Regions from separate parts of the Lysinibacillus sp. NPDC093712 genome, predicted to be linked through region 3. Evidence: a T-box and tRNA genes for the amino acid it is inferred to sense, from the RefSeq annotation. Region 3 holds a T-box; the other regions hold tRNA genes.
What was found. A T-box is a leader RNA that pairs with one kind of tRNA and senses whether it is charged. The one in region 3 lies ahead of argS (arginine--tRNA ligase), so its partner is inferred to be a tRNA-Arg.
Positions count from the first base shown of each region.

Region 1: it has a tRNA-Arg gene. The T-box ahead of argS (arginine--tRNA ligase) is inferred to sense a tRNA for this amino acid. The anticodon was not compared.
Region 2: it has a tRNA-Arg gene. The T-box ahead of argS (arginine--tRNA ligase) is inferred to sense a tRNA for this amino acid. The anticodon was not compared.

Region 1 is NZ_JBNNUU010000002.1:802,798-809,497, reverse strand. It holds gene ACQKNX_RS11540 (sce7726 family protein) at 92-895, shown strand; gene ACQKNX_RS11535 (sce7725 family protein) at 896-1,840, shown strand; gene ACQKNX_RS11530 (HNH endonuclease) at 2,014-3,033, shown strand; gene ACQKNX_RS11525 (hypothetical protein) at 3,067-4,104, shown strand; tRNA gene ACQKNX_RS11520 (tRNA-Arg) at 4,209-4,282, shown strand; gene ACQKNX_RS11515 (helix-turn-helix domain-containing protein) at 4,515-4,781, shown strand; gene ACQKNX_RS11510 (hypothetical protein) at 4,806-5,054, shown strand; gene ACQKNX_RS11505 (hypothetical protein) at 5,341-5,511, shown strand; gene ACQKNX_RS11500 (hypothetical protein) at 5,920-6,555, shown strand.
Region 2 is NZ_JBNNUU010000007.1:55,836-62,948, reverse strand. It holds gene whiA (DNA-binding protein WhiA) at 1-223, shown strand, start outside; gene ACQKNX_RS20360 (HPr family phosphocarrier protein) at 333-590, shown strand; gene clpP (ATP-dependent Clp endopeptidase proteolytic subunit ClpP) at 786-1,373, opposite strand; tRNA gene ACQKNX_RS20350 (tRNA-Arg) at 1,681-1,755, shown strand; gene ACQKNX_RS20345 (basic amino acid ABC transporter substrate-binding protein) at 2,260-3,054, shown strand; gene ACQKNX_RS20340 (amino acid ABC transporter permease) at 3,146-3,850, shown strand; gene ACQKNX_RS20335 (amino acid ABC transporter ATP-binding protein) at 3,847-4,569, shown strand; gene ACQKNX_RS20330 (spore coat protein) at 4,620-5,234, opposite strand; gene ACQKNX_RS20325 (LemA family protein) at 5,395-5,976, shown strand; gene ACQKNX_RS20320 (TPM domain-containing protein) at 5,976-6,749, shown strand.
Region 3 is NZ_JBNNUU010000001.1:1,130,459-1,137,571, forward strand. It holds gene ACQKNX_RS05900 (CynX/NimT family MFS transporter) at 1-53, opposite strand, end outside; gene argS (arginine--tRNA ligase) at 251-1,924, opposite strand; T-box leader at 1,970-2,186, opposite strand; gene ACQKNX_RS05910 (ABC-F family ATP-binding cassette domain-containing protein) at 2,424-4,028, shown strand; gene ACQKNX_RS05915 (DinB family protein) at 4,133-4,606, opposite strand; gene ACQKNX_RS05920 (S66 family peptidase) at 4,838-5,833, shown strand; gene ACQKNX_RS05925 (hypothetical protein) at 5,875-6,546, shown strand; gene ACQKNX_RS05930 (S1 family peptidase) at 6,604-7,113, shown strand, end outside.

The sequences.
Region 1 (6,700 bases), on a different contig from region 3:
TGTAAAATAAAAACCGTTGAGAGAGAAAAGGTATAAACTATAATGCTAATATCTTTAATATAGTAAAAATTTAAATGAGAGAGTGTTAATTATGGATAAAAGTAGGTTTAACGAGTGGTTCAATAAAAAAACTGTGATTGAGCTAATTAAACCTCAGGTAGCTGAAGAATTTTTAGATGGCATTCAAAAGTCAGAAGAATTGTATAAAGAGTTGGCTACTAGTTATAGAAATGAATTTTTTTATAAAAATACTTTGTTTAATAAGTATTTATTAGGTACTTATAGTTTAAATACTTCAATTGCAATGAGTGAAATAGAAATTAATAAATCGAAAGCTGATTTTGCTTTAATCAATAGGAAAAAATCATTTGTAATTGAAATTAAAACTGACTTAGATACGTTAGATAAGCTTATTTATCAGATTGAGGACTATTACAAAGTTTTTTCGATGGTCTATGTTTTAACTTCTGAAAATTATTACTATCAAGTATATCGATTAACGAAAGACACTAATGTAGGAATAATGGTTTTAACTCAAAAAAATGCAATAAGTGTTAGGAAACAAGCTACTGAGGACTACAGTAAATTAAGTCACGAAAGCCTTTTTCAACTTCTTAGAAAAAATGAGTATGAGGGGTTAATTGAAAAACAATTTGATAATGTACCAGAAGTAAAACCGATATTCAAATATGCAACATATCTGAGTATGTTTAAGAAGATAGAACTAATAAAAGCTCAAAAATTGGTATTTAATATATTATTAGGGAGGAAAAACAAGAATGATGTAGAATACCTAAATAGAGTGCCTTTAGAGTTAAGGTGGTTAGTATATCAATCGCAGCTTAATAAAGAAAAATTTGAAAGGCTCTTAAATAATCTACAAGGGGGATTTTGAGTGTATTATCCATTTTTACGTGGGAAGCAACATGAACTTTTTGCCTTAAGAGATTTAAACGAAGTAGGTATATTAACCGAGGATATAATACCTATTATTGAGCCAGTGAAGTATTCTACACAGTTGGTGAACACACTTAGTGGTCTACTAGATAGTAATCGCCATGTAATTGTAATAATGAATCCAAGTGTTGGGACATTCGTTGATGATTTGACAGAAAATAGAGAACAACTTGAAGAGGTTTTAGAAGTTATGAGTCATTCACATGCCATAATTGGATATCATTTAGAGTCTGATAATGCATTAGATGAATTACCACAAATTGTTGAGAGATGTGGTGGTGGACTTGAGAATGTAGCTATTTTCCATAATGATTTGAGAAATTTAATTACTTATGACCAATTATTTGGAGAGCTAGAAGCTCAATTTAACTTTATACCAGATGAAACCCCTTTTAGAAGAAGATTTGCAAATAATAATGGAATAGTTTTAAAGGATTCATTTGAAAAAAGAACACCTAATGCTGAGTATTTGAATCATGAAGATGAATGGTTTTCAGCAGAACATTTATATCATGAAGAGGAAGGTTTTATAGGGTTTGCAGATTACTCTATTGTGGGCGAAGAGTATACAGAAAGTGGATTTGGTGCTAAAGCAGTGGCTATTCATATTTTATACCCTGACAATCAAAATCATTTAAGAATTAGACATTTTGTTTCTGATTCTAATGAAAACCGAGCAGACCAAGCAGGTAAATTTGGTGAAGCTTTGGAAAAGTTTATTGAATGGTATAACGAAAATAGTTCACCGACAATCAACACTCAAGGTTTGAATGAATTGTTAGCGTGTCACCATAACGGTAATTTCCCGGGGCTAGGGATGTTAAAGCGGTTTTCAATAAAACATCACTTGGAACTTATCGGTAATATTTTAGTTAGAGCTTAAGTACATTTTTAAGTGAACAACTTGATGAAGTGTAATCTGTAGCAATTAAACGGGATAAACTATGTGTTTATCTCGTTTTGTTATTATATAACTGTACTTGAATTAAAGGTATAATTATCTTAAGTAACTTGAAAAATCTCTTAGAGTCATCTGAAAATTAAAGGGGGAAAGGTATGGCAGTAGAAGAAAATAAGCAATTGCAAAATGAATTACATAAAGCATTATTAGAAGCAGCAAAAAGTGCTAAAAGTATTGGATACAATCCTACTAAGTTTAATCAAATGATAGCAAATGAAGGTGGGTACACTGTAGCAAAAAAACTGATTCATAGAACTTCTACAGGGTTTGAGAAATTATGGGAACTTAACAGATTAGATTTATCAACTGAAGCTGTGATACTACAAAAGAAATTTAAACCTTTGTTTACTAAAGAAGAGTTGGAGACTGCTAAAACTAGATTAAGTGAATTTGGTTATGAGGTAGAAGATATAAGTTTCGATTTACCATCTTTACAACCAAGTGGTCGAGAAAGAGAATTTAATGACTATGAAGACTATTTAAAAGCAAAAGTTATTTTTGAACATATTGTTAATGGCTTGAAACATAGAGAGCTTGACGAAGTTGTTCTTGGATTAGATAAACAGAAAAGCAAAGGTTATCAATCAATGGGTATCCTTCATTATCTGGGAATGAAAGCAGATTATAAAGGAATCTTTGAAGGTAAAGAATTAAAGGAAGTTATAGAAATATTAAGAGAGCAGGGCAAAGGTTATGAAGATTCAGTCTGTTTGTTAACAATTCTAGATGATAGTGAGTTAATAAATACGATTAATTCTGACCTTGAAGCTGAAGAAGTTGAAGAAGGTCATGGCATAGAAGGTAATGTGAAATATTACTATGGAAAACGTTACGAAAGAGATTCTAAGAATAGGAGATTAGCGATTAAAAAACATGGCACTAAATGCTTTGCGTGTGAATTTAACTTTGAAGAAGTTTATGGTAAAAGGGGGAAAGACTTCATCGAGGTACATCATATTAAACCTTTAAGCACATTAGAAGAAGCGGTTGAGATAAATCCCGAAACAGATTTAGTTCCACTATGTGCTAACTGTCACCGAATGATACATAGAAAAAAAGATGAAGTATTAAGTGTTGAAGAATTAAAAGAAATTATTGGTCAACATAGACATTAGGATACACATTTAGATAGAGAGAGGGATTAACATATGGAGAGATTGTTATATTATCCATCATTTTTTATTCAGGATGAAAGCTGGCTAAAATTTGCATTATTATATATGACTGAAATTAATACTATAGTTCCAGAAGATGCAGATATACAGCTTACACAAGTCCATCAAACAATATTAAGAGAGACTGATTTACTCGTTTCATATAGGCCGAATTTTGATGAAAGAATTGAGACTACTAAAATGGCTTTAACCAAAATAGACTCTGAATTGAATAGTGTTTTTGCTAAGGCTTCAAAACGTGACAGGATAGATTATGGGCTTTATGAAACATGGAGGAATCCGAATCTTCAAAATTTCGAGCTGTTTAGCTCCAAGTTTAGTTATCAATTAGAAACGTATTGTTTGGAAAATGGTTTCGCCCAAAGAACTGAAAACGGTGTAATAATACACGAAGATATCGGAAACTTATATATGTCAATTTTAGCTGATGAAATAGCTAATAAAAATGATATGTCAATAATTACTGATATGAAAGACCATAAAAATAAAAAAAGAATAGTTCGAAGTCCTTACTATTCCAAGAGAATAATACAAACAAGTAATTCAATTAAGAAATTTATTGAATTAAAGATTCCTATGAAAATTGAAGATATTCAATTAGAAGATATAATTAAACTAAGAAATACCCAATCATATCAACAAAAACTAAAAGAGTTTCAAAAGCTAGTAGATGTTATGATTAATCAACCAAATTATAAAGTAAATGAAAATACACCATCGGATATTGAGAGGCTATTAATAGAAGGACAGCAAGGATTAGCTTTCGAGTTATTAGATTTAGGTATTGCCCTTACTGGTACTATAATAGGAATTACTAGTAGTTTTAATGGTAATATTTCAGAACAAGTTAGAGAAGGATTGGGAATTGGAAGCGTTGGGACAAGTTTAAGACCGTTGCATACAAGATTACAAGATAGAAAAACGAGAAAAAAAGCAGCTAGTTTTGTAACTGACATAAGCAAATTACAAGTTAATTCGTATTATAAAGAAGGTATTATTGGCAGAAAGTGAGAATATCTTCTTGGAAATATTTTTTAATGGTATTATAGGTTCAAAGATACTTTCGGTCTAAGAACGTAATTTGACCGAATCCCTAAATTCAAAGAAACGTAGTTGTCTCAGTAGCTCAGCAGGATAGAGCAACAGCCTTCTAAGCCGTCGGTCGGGGGTTCGAATCCCTCCTGGGACGTTTTTAGCAAAACGTAGATCGATTTTAAACCAAAAAGAAAAACGCTTAAAACCTTGAGAATACTGGGTTTTAGGCGTTTTTTACTTTGTCAGGAAGATATCGAGTATCGCATTGAATATCATATAAAATTTATATTAGGTAAACAAAATGTAAACAAGGTGAACAAAAAATTAGGATGAATAAATGTTAATTGCAATTTCTTCATCGCGTTTTTCCATTTCTTTTAATACGTGTGAATAGTGGTCAAGTGCTTTCAATTAAAATAACACAATATAATGTGCTATTCAAGGATTGGAGGTGCTGTATATTGATTTTTAAATTAAAAGAGGTTAGGAAAAGTCGAGGGTTGTCACGATACCAATTTGAAAAATTATCTGGTGTAAATGACTCAACTTTACAAATGATTGAAAATAATGAGAAACCAAATCCAACATTTAAGATTATGTGTAAAATAGCAGATGCATTGGAAGTAAGTTTAGATGAATTAAGAGGTCGATAATTCTCTTAAGAGACGAGACGTTACATGGGTGTAGCTACAGAAGCGTTAGGATTTAAAAAAATGATGGGGGTGAAGAATGTGAACATTCAGGAAGCAACAAGGATTGCTTTGAATGAAGGGCTGTTTATAACAAGAGAAATACAAGGTTTTGAACATTTTAGAATTCAACCAACTAATACTGATGATTGTTATATAGTTCATATCTCAAAAGATTATATAGGTCAGGTTGGTGAAAAGTATATCCCCGGCAAACGTTGGAATCCGAAAGCATAGGATATATTGGCAAATGATTGGACGGTAAGACCTATTTTCTAAGATAGAAAGAACTGCTCAGAAAAACTGAACAGGTAGTTTCATTATTCTTTGTCAGAAGATAAAGCTTTATTTACCCAATATTCATCTCCATCAATATTAAGTAAATTAGCGACTTCCTTGAAAGAATCAACAAAATTCCTGAATTCAATGTCTGACCATTGATGACTGTGATCAGTTCGAGCATTTGTTAATAGCTCGTCGTTATAAACAGAAAAGCGATGGAAGAATTAGCTGAAACCTTATTATGAGTTCCACTAGTGTCGATGCAAAGGTTCTTTACGTGATTATGTGGTCACCAAGTGAACAAAATTATGAAGGTAAATTTGTAATGGATTTATTGAACTTAGAAACAGACCAAATTATTGAAAAATGGTGTGGTGGGAAGAAGAAGCTAGGTCGATATTATCGTAGATAAGAAAACAAGAAGTCACATTTAACAAAGTGAGGCTTTTCGCTAAAACAAATAAGAATTTTAGCTTAGAAGTGTTATTTACATTTATTTATAAAAATATAGTGTTAAGAACTAATTAAAGTTGTTAAAATACATATATTCCATATATTGGTGTAAAATTAATTAAGTAAATATTTTATTAAAATGAGGTGATTTTAGTTGAGTAGTAAAAAAAATATAATAAAAAATAGAGTGCTTTGGGCGTCTGTTTTTTTCTTTGTAGCATTATTACTCATTATGCAGCTACAAACAAATTTAAATTTGTTAATAAAAATTTTTATTGCAATAATTATTTCTACGTTATTTTTCTTAGTTAATTATCCATTGAAAAACAAAAAATGAAATGGTATTATATTACTTAGGAGTTATAATATGACAATAAAAATCAAAGATGGATTATTTAAAATTATTATGGTAGTAGCAATCGCTATGTTTTCTATTCTAGGGGTATTTACTGAAAACACTAGTGCAAGAGAATACGATGAAAGCGAGAACTTAGAAGAAGAAATTGCATTAATGGAAGATTCCTTAGAGCTAATTTATGAGACAGGTGTAGTTACTAACGAAAAAGGTTATTTCTTAGGGTATAATAGAGAGGTTTTTGAAAATGTATTGAGTAAGTACGATGATTATGAAGGGTTTATGCAACAAATTGAGGATGAGGGGTTATTTGTCACTACAAATCAAATCGATATTTCTGAAAAACCTCAAATTGGTACTAGAGCTGCAGCTTGTGGATGGCATTTAATGAGACCAACAGCAGAATTTACAGCAGCCCAAAATAAATGTATCACTAACGGTATAACTTCTAGTTATGGTTACATAGCTATAGCAAGTACTATAGCAAATTTAATTGGAGATAAAGAGTTTAAATTAGCTGCAGAAAAAATAATTAAATTAGGATTTAATTCAAATATTTGGGGAGTTATTACAACCCTTACGTTGATTCAGGTAGAGTGCGCAGCAGAAATGGATAAAAAATTCCCTGGAAAAAGTAATTGTGAGTAAAAAAGTGTTGACTAATTGCATATGAAAAAGTGGAGACTACTAATTCGGTGGTCTCTTTTTATGATTTTACCAAAAAAGAAAGAACAACGCTTTCTTTTAGTTATGCTCTTCATTTCTATTAATTCAATTAAAATTATGATAAGTA
Region 2 (7,113 bases), on a different contig from region 3:
AGAAAATATTCGCTTTATCGAAAATTCAATAGGGCTGGATCAGCTGCCTGAAAAGCTTCGTGAAATTGCACGCTTACGTGTGGAATATCAAGATGTAACGTTAAAAGAACTTGGTGAAATGGTATCAAGTGGAACGGTTAGTAAATCAGGAGTTAACCATAGATTGCGTAAAATAGACGAAATAGCAGATGCATTAAGAAGAGGTGAAAAAATAGGCGGTTAAGCTTTCATACAAAAGACAGAAAGCTAGTGCAATCGCTTATTGTTCTTCTACTGCTAAGTGCGGTAATATAAAACTAATAGATGAACGGTAGTGAAGGAGAGAATTGCGAATGACTGAGAAAACAGTCCAGGTAAAATTAAAATTAGGACTACAAGCTAGACAAGCAGCGTTATTTGTACAGGAAGCAAATCGTTTTAGTGCTGATATTTTTCTTGAAAAAGACGAGAAAAAAGTAAATGCCAAATCCATTATGGGTGTAATGAGCTTAGCTATTGCTAAAGGTACAAAGGTTGTTTTAAGCAGTGAAGGTAGCGATGCAGAGCAAGCGGTTACATCATTAGCTGCTCTTATTGAAAAGGAAGACTAAATTAAAAGACCTCTAAGTCACCTGGACTTAGAGGTTTTTTATCATTATCGCCGTCGCTTTCCGCTCAGCACAATTATTTGAGTGCCTTTATTTGAGTGCCTGGCACTAGTTTAATTTAAAATATTCTGAATTGTTTGAGTGCCTGGCACCCATAAAAAAACCGCTAAGTCGCATGGACTTAACGGTTTTTTCTAATTAGCGTTCGTTACGTACAAAAATATGGTCGATTAAGCCGTATTCTTTTGCGCGTTCAGCTGTCATGAAGTTATCACGGTCAGTATCTCTTGAGATGACTTCTAGTGGCTGACCAGTACGCTCAGATAAAATACCATTTAATTTTTCACGAAGGAATAAAATGCGTTTTGCAGCAATTTCAATTTCAGTCGCTTGACCTTGTGCACCACCAAGTGGTTGGTGAATCATTACTTCTGCATTTGGTAATGCATAGCGCTTACCAGGTTCACCAGCAGCAAGTAGGAAAGCACCCATTGATGCAGCCATACCAATACAAATTGTTTGTACTTTTGGCTTGATGAATTGCATTGTATCGTAGATTGCCATACCAGCTGTAATAGAACCACCTGGTGAGTTAATGTAAAGAGAAATGTCTTTATCCGGATCTTCTGCTTCTAAAAATAGAAGCTGCGCAACGATTGAGTTTGCAACGTTGTCATCAATTGCACTTCCTAATAGGATAATACGGTCTTTTAGTAGTCGTGAATAAATGTCATAAGCACGCTCACCACGACTTGTTTGTTCAATAACTGTAGGAATTAAATTCATGTTAAATCCTCCTTAAAAAGCTAAATTCGAATACTTTTACTGAAATCATCCATTATATTTCAGTTGTAACCTTATCATACACATTATAGTCAGGGAAGGTCAAATATTAACGCTGATATTAAGAAATTAAATCCATCATAAAAATTAATATTTATAGTTGAATTATGGGTAATACGTTTGTATAATAGAAAGGTCGCATGTTTAAGTACAGTACACTATTTTGCAGGTATGCTTCTACAATGAGGATTATCTACATGATGCTTTACCGTAAAGCCTAAGAGTGAGTACTTTTTTTTTATGTTCAATTGCCCTCGTGGTGTAATGGATAACACGTAAGATTCCGGTTCTTGCACTGGGGGTTCGATTCCCTCCGAGGGCGCCATTTACTGATTTATTGATTTATTTTTATAGCTCGATTCTCCTAATAAGTAGCTTAGCAGCCTTCTTAGTGGAGAAAGAGAGGAATATGGTGGAAATCTGCCCCGTAGGCATTATTCCCATAATTATTCCTTTCTAAACCATCAAAAGCAATAACTCCAAAAAGTTTTTTAGTGAACATACTGATCGTGAGGCTAGCATGCTAGCCCAAAAGAAGAATCCCATCTGAGGGGATTCTTTTTTTGTGGGCAAAAATATCTAAAATTAGCATAAAAATCATCTTAGAATTGCATAAGTATACATTTTTCGACACGGATATTGTTTTTATTACATAATTTCTCTACGTTCTGTATCGTAAAATTCATTATTATGAAAAAATAATCACTTTTATACGAAATCGTATTGTATATCACCTCTATTGACACTATAATTGACCTAATAGTCTAACATTTCCGAATTAATAAAATTGAATTAGTCGGAAAATATTAATTGTATAGGGGGAAAAACTATGAAAAAACGTTTTTGGACGTTATTGATGATTGTAGCAGCATTTACGCTTGTGCTAGTTGGCTGTGGTGCAAAAGATGATGCATCATCTGGCGACGCAGGTTCTGGTGGCGGCGGGAAGGATAAAGTTTATAAGGTAGGTACAGAGGCTACTTTTGCACCATTTGAATCGATTGACGATAAAGGGAATATTGTAGGGTTAGATGTCGATATTTTGCAAGCGATTGCAGACGAAATGGGCATTAAAGTGGAATGGGAAAACATTGGTTGGGAGCCTGTATTCCAAACAATAAAAAATGGTGAAACACACATCGGTGCATCGGGGATTACGATTAATGAAGAACGTAAGGCTTCATTTGATTTTACAGAGCCATATTATGAATCTCAATTATTAATCGTAGTTAAAGAGGATTCAGATATTACGTCATTAGCAGATTTAAAAGATAAAAAGATTTCAGTACAAATAAATGCAACTGGTCATATGGCTGCAAAAAAATTACAAGGTGATGCAAGCACAAACATTATGGCATTCGAAAGCCAACCTGTTGCTATTCAAGAAATGTTAAACGGTAACGTTGATGCAACAATTGGCGATAATGCAGTTATTTACGAATATATTAAAGCTAACCCAAAAGCAAAACTTAAAGTAATTGAAGATGATGCATTTGAAAAAGAATACTACGGCTTTATGGTGAAAAAAGGCAATACCGAATTATTAAACCTATTAAACGAAGGTCTACAAAAAATTAAAGACAATGGTAAATTAAAAGAAATTACTGGTAAGGACTTTAAGTAATGGATGATGCCGTTAGCCTAATCATGCTAGCGGCTCATTTGATTTATTAGCGTATTTAGTAGAGAAATTGATAGGGAAAGTAGGGGTTCTAATGGACATCTTTGATTTACGCTGGGACATAGTTTGGAACTACCGTGATATGTTTATTCGTGGTATTGGTATAACAATCATCTTAACGCTCAGTGGTTATTTTGGTGGTATTATTTTAGGCTTACTATTAGGTTTAGGGAAAGTATCTAAAAATAAGTTTATTTACTGGCCATGTAAACTATATGTAGATTTATTCCGTGGGACACCAATGCTAGTGCAAATTTTATTAATTCATTTAGCGGTTATTCCAACGATTTTTGGTCATTCATTAGGCTATATGGTGTCAGGTATTACCGCACTTGTACTAAACTGTGCAGCCTATAATGCAGAAATATTCCGTGCGGGCATTCAAAGCATTGATAAGGGACAAATGGAAGCAGCGCGTTCGCTTGGCCTAACACACAATCAAGCGATGAAAAAAGTTATTTTACCACAGGCTTTTAGACGGATGATTCCGCCGCTTGGTAATGAATTCATTGCATTATTAAAAGACTCTTCTTTAGTAACGGTTATTGCAGCGCCAGATATTTTATATGCAAGTAAAGTTGTGGCAGGTGCGAGCTTCCGTTTCTGGGAACCGTATATTGTAGCCGCATTACTATACTTGGTATTAACATATGTGGTAACAAAAGTAGTAGCATTTATCGAAAAACGATTTAGCAATAGCTATATCCCTCGTAAAGCAGAAGGGAGAGAAGCAAGATGATTAGAATTGAAAACTTACACAAATACTTTGGAAAATTAGAAGTGTTAAAGGGTATCGATTATGAAATACACGAAAAGCAAGTTGTCTGTGTTATTGGACCATCAGGATCGGGAAAAAGTACTTTTTTACGTTGCATTAATATGCTAGAAGAAGTGACTGATGGTGCAATTTATATTGAGAATGTGAAGGTAAATGGCCCAAAAACGAATATTAATGCTATACGAGCAGAGGTCGGTATGGTATTCCAACAATTTAATTTGTTCCCTCACATGAATGTAATTGATAATGTAACAATGGCTCCAATGCAAATTCGTAAAATGAATCGTGCGGATGCAGAGAAACTAGGCCATGAGCTACTGCAAAAAGTCGGTCTAGATAGTAAGGCTTACAACTATCCTGAGCAGCTTTCAGGTGGACAACAACAACGCGTAGCGATTGCAAGAGCATTAGCGATGAAACCTAAAGCTATTTTATTTGATGAACCAACTTCAGCACTTGATCCAGAAATGGTGAAAGAAGTTTTAGATGTTATGAAAAATCTAGCATCTGAAGGAATGACAATGATTGTCGTGACACATGAAATGGGCTTTGCACGAGAAGTAGGGGATCGTGTTGTGTTTATGGATGGTGGCTATATTGTAGAAGAAGGTACGCCAGAAGAAATCTTTGGTAACCCGAAAAATGAGCGTACAAAAGCCTTTTTAGGAAAAGTTCTATAATGAAAATGGAAAACCATTCAAAGCGAAAGCGATGAATGGTTTTTTTGCATTTAATGGAGGGGATTTGTAGTTGTCGCATAGGCATCAAGCATTGCACGCATATCTTGTTGCGTGTATTGTGGCACTTGATAATAGCCATGCTTATTTTGGTAAATAGATACTTCGTATGCCATCTCGATACAGTTGGGAATACTATCAGCAACAACACGGCGGACAACTGGATTTGTTGTTTCTGTCGCTGCTGCAGTCATACATTTAGCTGAGCCTTTATGTGCACCAAGTAAGAAGCCGGAAATAACTTCATCATTTATCTCACTTGCATTTTGCATTGGCTTTTTCGGCTGAGAGGGCTTAATGCCATATTGGAAGTTGTTCCCTGTCTGCATTTCATAGCGACCAGTTGGAACTGAAGGATCATGCCCTGTTTTAAAAGATTCCACAATCGTATTGTACATACCGAGCGTGAAATTATATTGATTATCCAAAATGCTAAGTAGTTCTGGATCTTTTACTTGCGGACGTAAAATAATGGATAGGTTTAGTCCAGCGATAATTTCGCCAATTGTTTCATGCATGTCCATAACTTCGTGGCCACCATGATTTAGGCTTTGTTGTTGGTTAGGTGTTGTTGCATCATTTGATTCATTATAAAAAGATTGTGACAAAAAAAACGCCTCCTGAATTGTATAGTTTGTTACAGTTTTTAGTATGTCTTGTTAGTCCAGTTTCATACGATATAAATCCGTTTGCATATATTTAGCATAGTGATGTTTTTTTGTAACACATTAGAGGTATAAGAAAAGAAAGTTAAGGGAGGATATAAAATTGAAAAAAGTACTTGGACCTGTGGGAATAATCATCATTGTTTTAGCTGTATTAGCTTTACTATTTATTCCAAAATATAATGGCCTTGTGACGGCGGAGGAAAATGTGGATTCGAAGTGGGCTCAAGTCGAAAATCAACTACAACGCCGCTATGATCTAATTCCGAATTTAGTGGAATCTGTAAAAGGATATGCTAATCATGAGCAAGAAGTCATTGCTAGCATTACAGAGGCTCGTGCACAGATGGGTAATGCACAAACACCAGAGGAACAAGCGAGTGCTAATGATGCATTAAATGGTGCACTTAGTCGATTGCTTGTAGTCGTAGAAAATTATCCGAATTTAAAAGCCGATGCAAATTTCCGTCAATTAATGGATGAACTTGCTGGGACTGAAAATCGATTAGCAGTAGCACGTGAAGATTATAATAATGAAGTACAAGGCTTTAATAAAAAAGTAAAACGCTTCCCAGGTAATATTATCGCAGGTATATTTGGCTTCGAACAAAAGGAATACTTTAAGGCAGCAGCTGGAGCTGAAAAAGCACCTGCAGTTGATTTTAGTGATTCAGGTAAACAATAATGAAACGTTTGACGGTAACGCTTTTAGTTGCTTGTTTAATGTGGTTTGTAACAGCTAACAGTGCACAAGCGCAGTTGCCCACACCAATGAAAAATACGTACATTCATGATTTTGCGAATGTGCTTTCAACTTCTGTAAAGGAAGAACTCAATCATTATTCTGAGCAATTAGATAAAGGCACAGGTGCAGAAATAATGATTGTAACGGTAGATAGCATTCAAGGGCAAGAGGCTAAAATGTATGCAACGAAATTAATTCGAGCTTGGGGCATTGGAGATGCAAAGAAAAACAATGGTGTCCTATTATTGGCTACATTTGGGCAAGGACAAGGAAATAATGATGTAGTCATCGCTGTTGGTCAAGGTCTAGAAGGAGCGTTACCGGATGGAAAATTAGGACGTATTTTAGACGATGCTTTTTATCCATATGCGAGTAACGGTGAAGTCGATCAAGCATTTCAAGCAACATATGCCGAATTATTTCAAACTGTAGCAAAAGAATATAATTGGGAGGGAGAGATGCCAGCACAAGCAGTGGAGGATGAGTCGATGCCCAATTGGCTCTTTGTGTTACTAGTTATTTTAGTACTCGTTGTCATTATTTTCTCAAATGGTGGTGGAGGACCACGATCTAGGGGACGCGGAGGTTATCCAGGAGGTTTTGGTGGTGGCTTTGGAGGCGGTTTTGGCAGAGGTGGCGGTTCCGGTGGCGGAGGCTTTGGAGGCTTTGGCGGTGGATCATCTGCAGGCGGCGGCGCCAGCCGAAAGTTTTAATTGAGTGGGTGCCTGGCACATAAGTGCCAGGCACCCAAAAAATTCTGAAAACTGTAAGGTGTTTTTTTATAACTAAGTAAAAATCCACGAAGACTCCTGCGGGAACGCACGCAATGTAAGACACAACAATCCGCGCGTAAGCGAGGGTTGCGGCTTACTTTGTGCCCGCGGAAAGCGAAGTGGATTTTTACGCTTTAGAAGGACAAATTGTTTAAGTGCCAGGCACCCAAACAATTCACGAACAATTTAAGTGCCAGGCACCGAAACATCAAAGGACTCTCCTTAATAGGAGGGTCCTTTTCACTCGGGTAAAAAGGATAAATAAATAAGTATTATCAATTATTGACAAATTAACTAATTTTGT
Region 3 (7,113 bases):
AATATACTGACAATAGCGAATACTATTGAAGTCGTCCATTGTTTATTATTCATGCGATTAATACCTTTCTTCACGCCAAATTCATTATTTCTCTTTCAACCTGCACCTGATTAACTTTCGTCGTTGTCAGACATCTGATTTCTTATATTATTTTTACCATTTTTTCTGCATACAGTCAATATTTCGGTAAATTACATATAAAATTGCTCAGTTCAAGAAAATAACACTGTACATTATAATACAAACAACATTACATATTTTTTGGTGCACTAATACCTAAAAGTGCTAACGATTCTTCTAGCATGATTGCTACACAATGACATAAAGTTAAACGAGAACTTTGTAGATCATCATTCGATAAAATCTTATTATTAGCATAATATTTATTAAAAGCGCGTGCTAATTGTAATGCATATTTAGCAACTAATGACGGATCAGTTTGTTCATAAGCATCTGTAATAACGCGAGGAAATTGTTCTAGTAATAGAATGACTGGCCATGCTTGCACGCCTAATGGTTGATAAGTCATTTCCTCAAGTTGAACATCAGCTTTATCTAAAATTGAGAAAATACGAGCATACGTGTATTGAATATATGGACCTGTCTCTCCTTCAAAATGCAGCATTTGCTCAATTGAAAAATCAATATCATGTAAGCGATAATTTTTTAAATCATTGAAAATAACTGCACCGACACCTACTTGCTTAGCAACCTGTTCTTTATTTTGTAAATTTGGATTTTTCATTTGAATATTTTGTTTTGCCGTCTCTATAGCTTCAGTCAACACGTCATTGAGTAAAACAACCTTTCCTTTACGTGTTGACATTTTTTTGCCCTCTTTTAAGATCATCCCAAAAGCTACATGACTTAAATCTTTTGCCCATTCATAACCCATTTTCTCCACCACATTAAATAACTGTTTGAAATGCAGCGTTTGTTCATGTCCTACAATATAGAATATTTTTTCAGGATGATACTGTTGTATACGATAAAAAGCAGCTGCTAAATCACGTGTTGCATATAGTGTCGCGCCGTCTGTTTTAGTAATGATACAAGGAGGCATTTCCTCTAATTCAACAACATAAGCACCTTCTGATAATGTCAGCAACCCTTTTGCTTGTAATTCATTTACTACATTTTGCATTTTATCATTATAGAAAGCTTCGCCATCGTAAGCATCAAATTCAATACCAAGAAGTTGATAAAGTGTCATGAATTCTTCCAATGAAACATCTCTAAACCATTGCCAAAGCTTAAGTGCCTCATCATCCTTATCCTCTAACGATTTAAATGCAGCTCGCGCTTGCTCAATTAGAGTAGAATCTTTTTCTGCTTCTTCATGAAACTTTACATAAATTTTCAATAATTCTTTAATAGGCGTAGCTTTAATTGTCTGTTGATTTCCCCAATGTCTATAAGCAACAATTAGTTTTCCAAACTGTGTTCCCCAGTCCCCCAAATGATTAATGCGAATGGCTTTATAGCCATTTTTCTCAGCGATATTGGCAAGTGCATTCCCAATGACCGTTGAGCGCAGATGACCCATTGAAAAAGGCTTCGCAATATTAGGAGAAGAAAAATCGAAAACAACGTTGCCTTTATTTAATGGGCTCGCTCCATATAATTTTTGTTCTTTCATTATATTGCTTAGTATTTGTTGGGTAATGATGTGTTGATTTAAAAATAAATTGACATATCCGCCGACTATTTCAATCGACTGAATCAAATCACACGTTAAATTTTTTTGAATATCAGATGCAATTATTTGAGGAGATTTTCCGAGCTTTTTAGCCAGTTTAAAACATGGTAAGGAACAATCACCAAGGTCTACATGTTTAGGTTTTTCAAGTAAATTTTCAATGTCTTCTACTTTCACTTGATATTTAAGCGCTATAGCAATACTTTTCGCAATTTGTAAATTCATTTGTCCATTTCCCCCTTTTCCAAAATAAAAAAAGCCCTCGTCTCAATAAGAGACGAGAGCATAGATTCCCGTGGTACCACTCTAGTTGCCATTATTATGACCACTTTCTATTGATAACGAGGTGACGCCCCGATATTCTCTACTGACATTTCGAGAAACTTCTCCAAAGTGCGTTTCATTCATACGGTCTGCATTAGGCTTCCACCATCCCTAATTCGCTTAGCAGCACAAAATGAATTACTTTCTTTTTCACAGAATTTAGCAATTATTGATTTTGGAATATTCTATATTATCCAATCTTGAAAGTCAACTTCAACATTATTTTTTCTTCTAAAATGAGTATTTGTATCTTTATTCAGTCATAATGAACAACTTGTACTATTCATTGCTCTATTAGTTACAGAACTATTATCGGTAAACGTTGATGTCATAATGTTTATAGACTATGGAACATATTTCATGATATACTAGAGCCATTGTGAAAAAAGGAGGAACTTGCATGATTCAAGTAAGTAATGTAGGTCTTCGCTATGGCGATCGTAAACTATTTGAAGACGTAAATATAAAATTCAACCCAGGAAATTGCTACGGTTTAATCGGGGCAAATGGGGCAGGAAAATCAACATTCCTAAAAATTCTTTCTGGTGAAATTGAAGCACAAGAAGGAAATGTATCAATGGGTAAGGACGAACGTTTATCTGTCCTTAAACAAAATCACTTTGAATACGATGAGCATACTGTGCTTGATACAGTTATTATGGGTAACAAACGCCTATATGACGTAAAAATTGAAAAAGATGCAATTTATGCAAAAGAAGATTTCTCTGATGAAGATGGCATGCGTGCTGCTGAATTAGAAGGTGAATTTGCGGAGCTAAACGGTTGGGAAGCTGAATCAGAAGCAGCAACATTATTAAACGGTTTAGGCATCTCAGATGATCTTCACTATATGTTAATGGGGGATCTTGAAGGTTCTGACAAAGTCAAAGTATTATTAGCACAAGCATTATTCGGTCAACCAGATGTATTATTACTGGATGAGCCTACCAACCACCTTGACTTAAAAGCGATTCAATGGTTAGAAGAATTCTTAATTAACTTTGAAAATACAGTAATCGTCGTATCCCATGACCGTCACTTCTTAAACAAAGTATGTACACATATCGCGGATCTTGATTTCTCAAAAATCCAATTATATGTGGGTAACTATGATTTCTGGTATGAATCTTCTCAATTAGCGCAAAAAATGGCGCAAGACCAAAATTCTAAAAAAGAAGAGAAAATTAAAGAATTACAAGCGTTTATCGCTCGTTTCTCTGCCAATGCGTCAAAGTCAAAACAAGCAACATCACGTAAAAAAATGTTGGATAAAATCGAGCTTGATGACATTCGACCTTCTAGCCGTAAATATCCATTCATCAACTTCCAAATCGGTCGCGAAATCGGTAATGATGTATTAACAGTTGATGGTCTTACAGCAAGTCAAGACGGTCAAACGTTATTTAAAGACATTCGTTTCTCAATGAATAAAGACGATAAAATCGTGTTACTTGGTAGCCCTATGGCTAAAACAGCTCTCCTTGATATCTTAATGGAAGATAAAGAAGCTGATGCTGGTACATTTAAATGGGGTGTTACAACATCTCAAAGCTATTTCGAAAACGATCATGATAAATACTTTGAAGGTTCAGAAAAATCATTAGTAGAATGGCTTCGTCAATATTCACCTGACGATGAAACAGAAAGCTTCCTACGCGGTTTCTTAGGTCGTATGCTATTCTCTGGTGAAGAAGTAAAAAAATCCCCTTCTGTATTATCTGGGGGAGAAAAAGTGCGTTGTATGCTTTCAAAAATGATGCTAGCAACAGCTAATGTCATTTTACTAGATGAACCAACAAACCACCTTGATCTTGAATCAATCCAAGCACTAAATGAAGGCTTAATCCGCTTCAAAGGTGCCATGATTTTCACTTCTCATGACCATCAGTTCATTCAAACGATTGCCAACCGTGTCATTGAAATCCGTGAAGATGGTTCAATTTTAGACAAACAATTAACATATGATGAGTTTTTAGAGTGGAAAGATAGCCAAGGCTTAAACTAATCCATTCTTAAATAAAACCTCCCCCACTCGCTTGGGGGAGGTATTTTAATTATAAACATTTAAAAAAACGGCAAATACATCCATCATGTATTTGCCGCCTGATACTATTTTTGCATTTCTTTCGTTGGTCCAAGTACACCTGGTACTGGTAAGCCAGCTTGACGTAATAATACTGTCATTTGTCCACGATGGTGTGTTTGGTGGTCAATTAGTGCACGTAATAATACACCTCGAAGGATTGGTCCGTTAAAACCGTTCACTTCCTCCAGTAAGTCTTCATTTGAAAGCTTGGCAGCTTCCTCTTTAATACTATTAGCTGTCTTTTCATATGTCGCTACAATTTCAGCTGCTGTAGATGGAACAGGATCTTCTTGTCGAATCATTGGCACCTTTAACCCTACTAAATAGCTAAAATAGCCTGCCGCGCCAACTAAATGCCAGCCTAACCAGCCAAGTGAATTATGACCTTCAACAATGCTTTGATCTAGTGTTTCATCAGTCATTGCTTTCAGTACTTTAGTAGTTCCTTCTGCTGCAATCGTCCATTCACTTAGAAAATCGTCTACTTGTCGATACATATTATCGCCCCCCAAATTTTAACTCCTTCTTATCATAGTAAAATCCTAATTGTATCGCAAGTTTCTATTATTAAGTTTACATAAAAATATTATTTATTTTCCTCTTTACTTCGATTGTTCTAAATTTCAGTTGATTTTTACCTCTCTTTCCTCAAGTTAAAGACTTTGCCCATATTTTTGTTAAATCATGTATAATGGGCTACAACTTAAACTAATAGAAAGAGGTATTTTATGTTTTCCCCATTAAAAAAAGGCGATACAATTGGCATTTACTCGCCTTCAAAACCAGCTTCAGTTATTGCCCGCGCCCGATATGAGCGAGGAAAGGCACGGTTACAGGCACTTGGCTTTACAATTAAAGAAGGTTCATTAACTGGCATGAATGATATTTATCGTTCTGGCACACCTAAGGAGCGCGCCCAGGAGCTCAATGACCTATTACACGACCCTACAGTGAAAATGATTTTACCTACAATGGGTGGCACAAATGCAAATAGTATGTTGCCTTATATAGATTATAAAGCGATTCAACAATCTCCCAAAATACTAGTTGGTTTATCGGATGTGACAGCAATTCTCCTTGCCATCTATGCTAAAACCGGCGTACCAGTATTTTACGGACCCTCTGTTGCATCTACATTTGGTGAATTCCCACCATTTGTGAATTACACAGAACAATATTTCATCGATCTCTTTATGCAAACTGTACCTATACCATATGAAGTATCGATTCCCCCTATTTGGACAGATGACCGAGTCAATTGGCTTGAAAAAACAGAAGAAAAAACGCAACATGATAACTATTGGATAACTGTTCAACAAGGTAGTGCCGAAGGTCGTTTAATTGGAGGCAATATCAATACGATGTATGGCTTTATAGGAACCCCCTACTTCCCTCAAATTCAAGAAGACGATATTTTATTATTAGAGGATACATCCAAAACAATTGCTGTCGTGGAAAAAAACTTTGCTATGTTAAAGTTACATGGCTACTTCGACAAAATTGCAGCGATTATTTTAGGTAAGCATGAGCAGTATGATGATGAAGGAACTGGACGAAAACCTTATGATGTTTTAGTAGAACAGCTGGACGGGAATCCTATACCAATTTTGGCTGAGGTGGATTGTTGTCACACACATCCACTGCATCCATTGCCAATCGGCTTACGTGTTAAAGTAGATGCAACGAATAAACGCATTTTGTTGTTAGAAAGCTGGTTCTCTTAATATTCGTATATAGGAGTCCTTTCACGTATACTTAAAGAAAATTGCTAAAGGAGTTTGATAGTATTCGAATCTTATTCTTATTTTCTCTAGCAATAATACTTGTCGGCTGTACAACCAATCCGAGTACCAATCCACAGCCTAGCCATTCGACTAATACTGATGAGCAAAACGATAAAGAACAAGCAACTAATCAACCATTCAGTAGTCTTCTCGCTTCCTATTTCCCACCGGATGGAACAACTGCTTATTTTCAAGGTGAAGGGAACGAGTTTGCTAGTTACACACTTCAAACGACCTACATCGATGAAACGTCAATCGCACAAGTAGAAAATAATGGTGGTGTCACATTGTTAAAAATCTATCGAATTACGAATTCTGCTATAGAACTTGTCTATAGGGAACCAGTAGACGAAGCGCCAACATTGCCAACAACACACGATATAGCAACTTTTCCGGTGATTGAAATCATTTTACAACAGCCTTTGGAAGTTGGAAGCCGTTTTAATGGGTGGGAAATACTTTCGACTACTGCTTCTATGCCCACGAGCTTAACCACTTTCCACGATGTCATTGAACTTATTAAAACAAAGGACAACATTACGACATCTAAATATTTTGCCAAAGGTGTGGGACTAATCCGTACAAAAGACGAAATGATAACAAATAACGGAGAATCATTTATCATTACGTCCACTTTGCAAAAAATTGAATGAAATGTCTGAATAGGCGTCTTACATGGCGCCTTTTTCTTAAGTAAGGAGGTAGCATTCATGAGCGACATACATAAGCACACTACTGAGGAAGAACTAACGGAAGAGGAGTTTATAGAACTTGTACTGGCAGAGCAACAAAAAGCGCTAGCTGAGGAAAGAGAACGACTTCTCCATGGTAAAAAGTCTAAGAAACAAAAGCCGATTATGAAATGGATTATGTGGGTTATGGCGTTTGTACTATTTTTTAATACGTTTGCGCTTATTTTTCAAATTTACTCCATTCCTGCTATTGAATTTATAAAGGTCTCAAGTCAATTATCGCAACAAGAAGATATTCAAACGTATAAAAAGGCGATTGTAGAGGTTTCTACAGGCTCCAGTAAAGGTACAGGCTTTGTTATTTCGCCTGAAGGTCTAATTGTAACGAATGCCCATGTAGTAGAAAACGCCCTCACTTTGTCCGTTGTATTTCCTGAACAAGGGCTTATGGAAGCTCAGTTACTACAAAGCTTTCCTGAAGTTGATTTAGCACTTTTGCAAGTTACTAGTACCAATCTACCCTCGCTA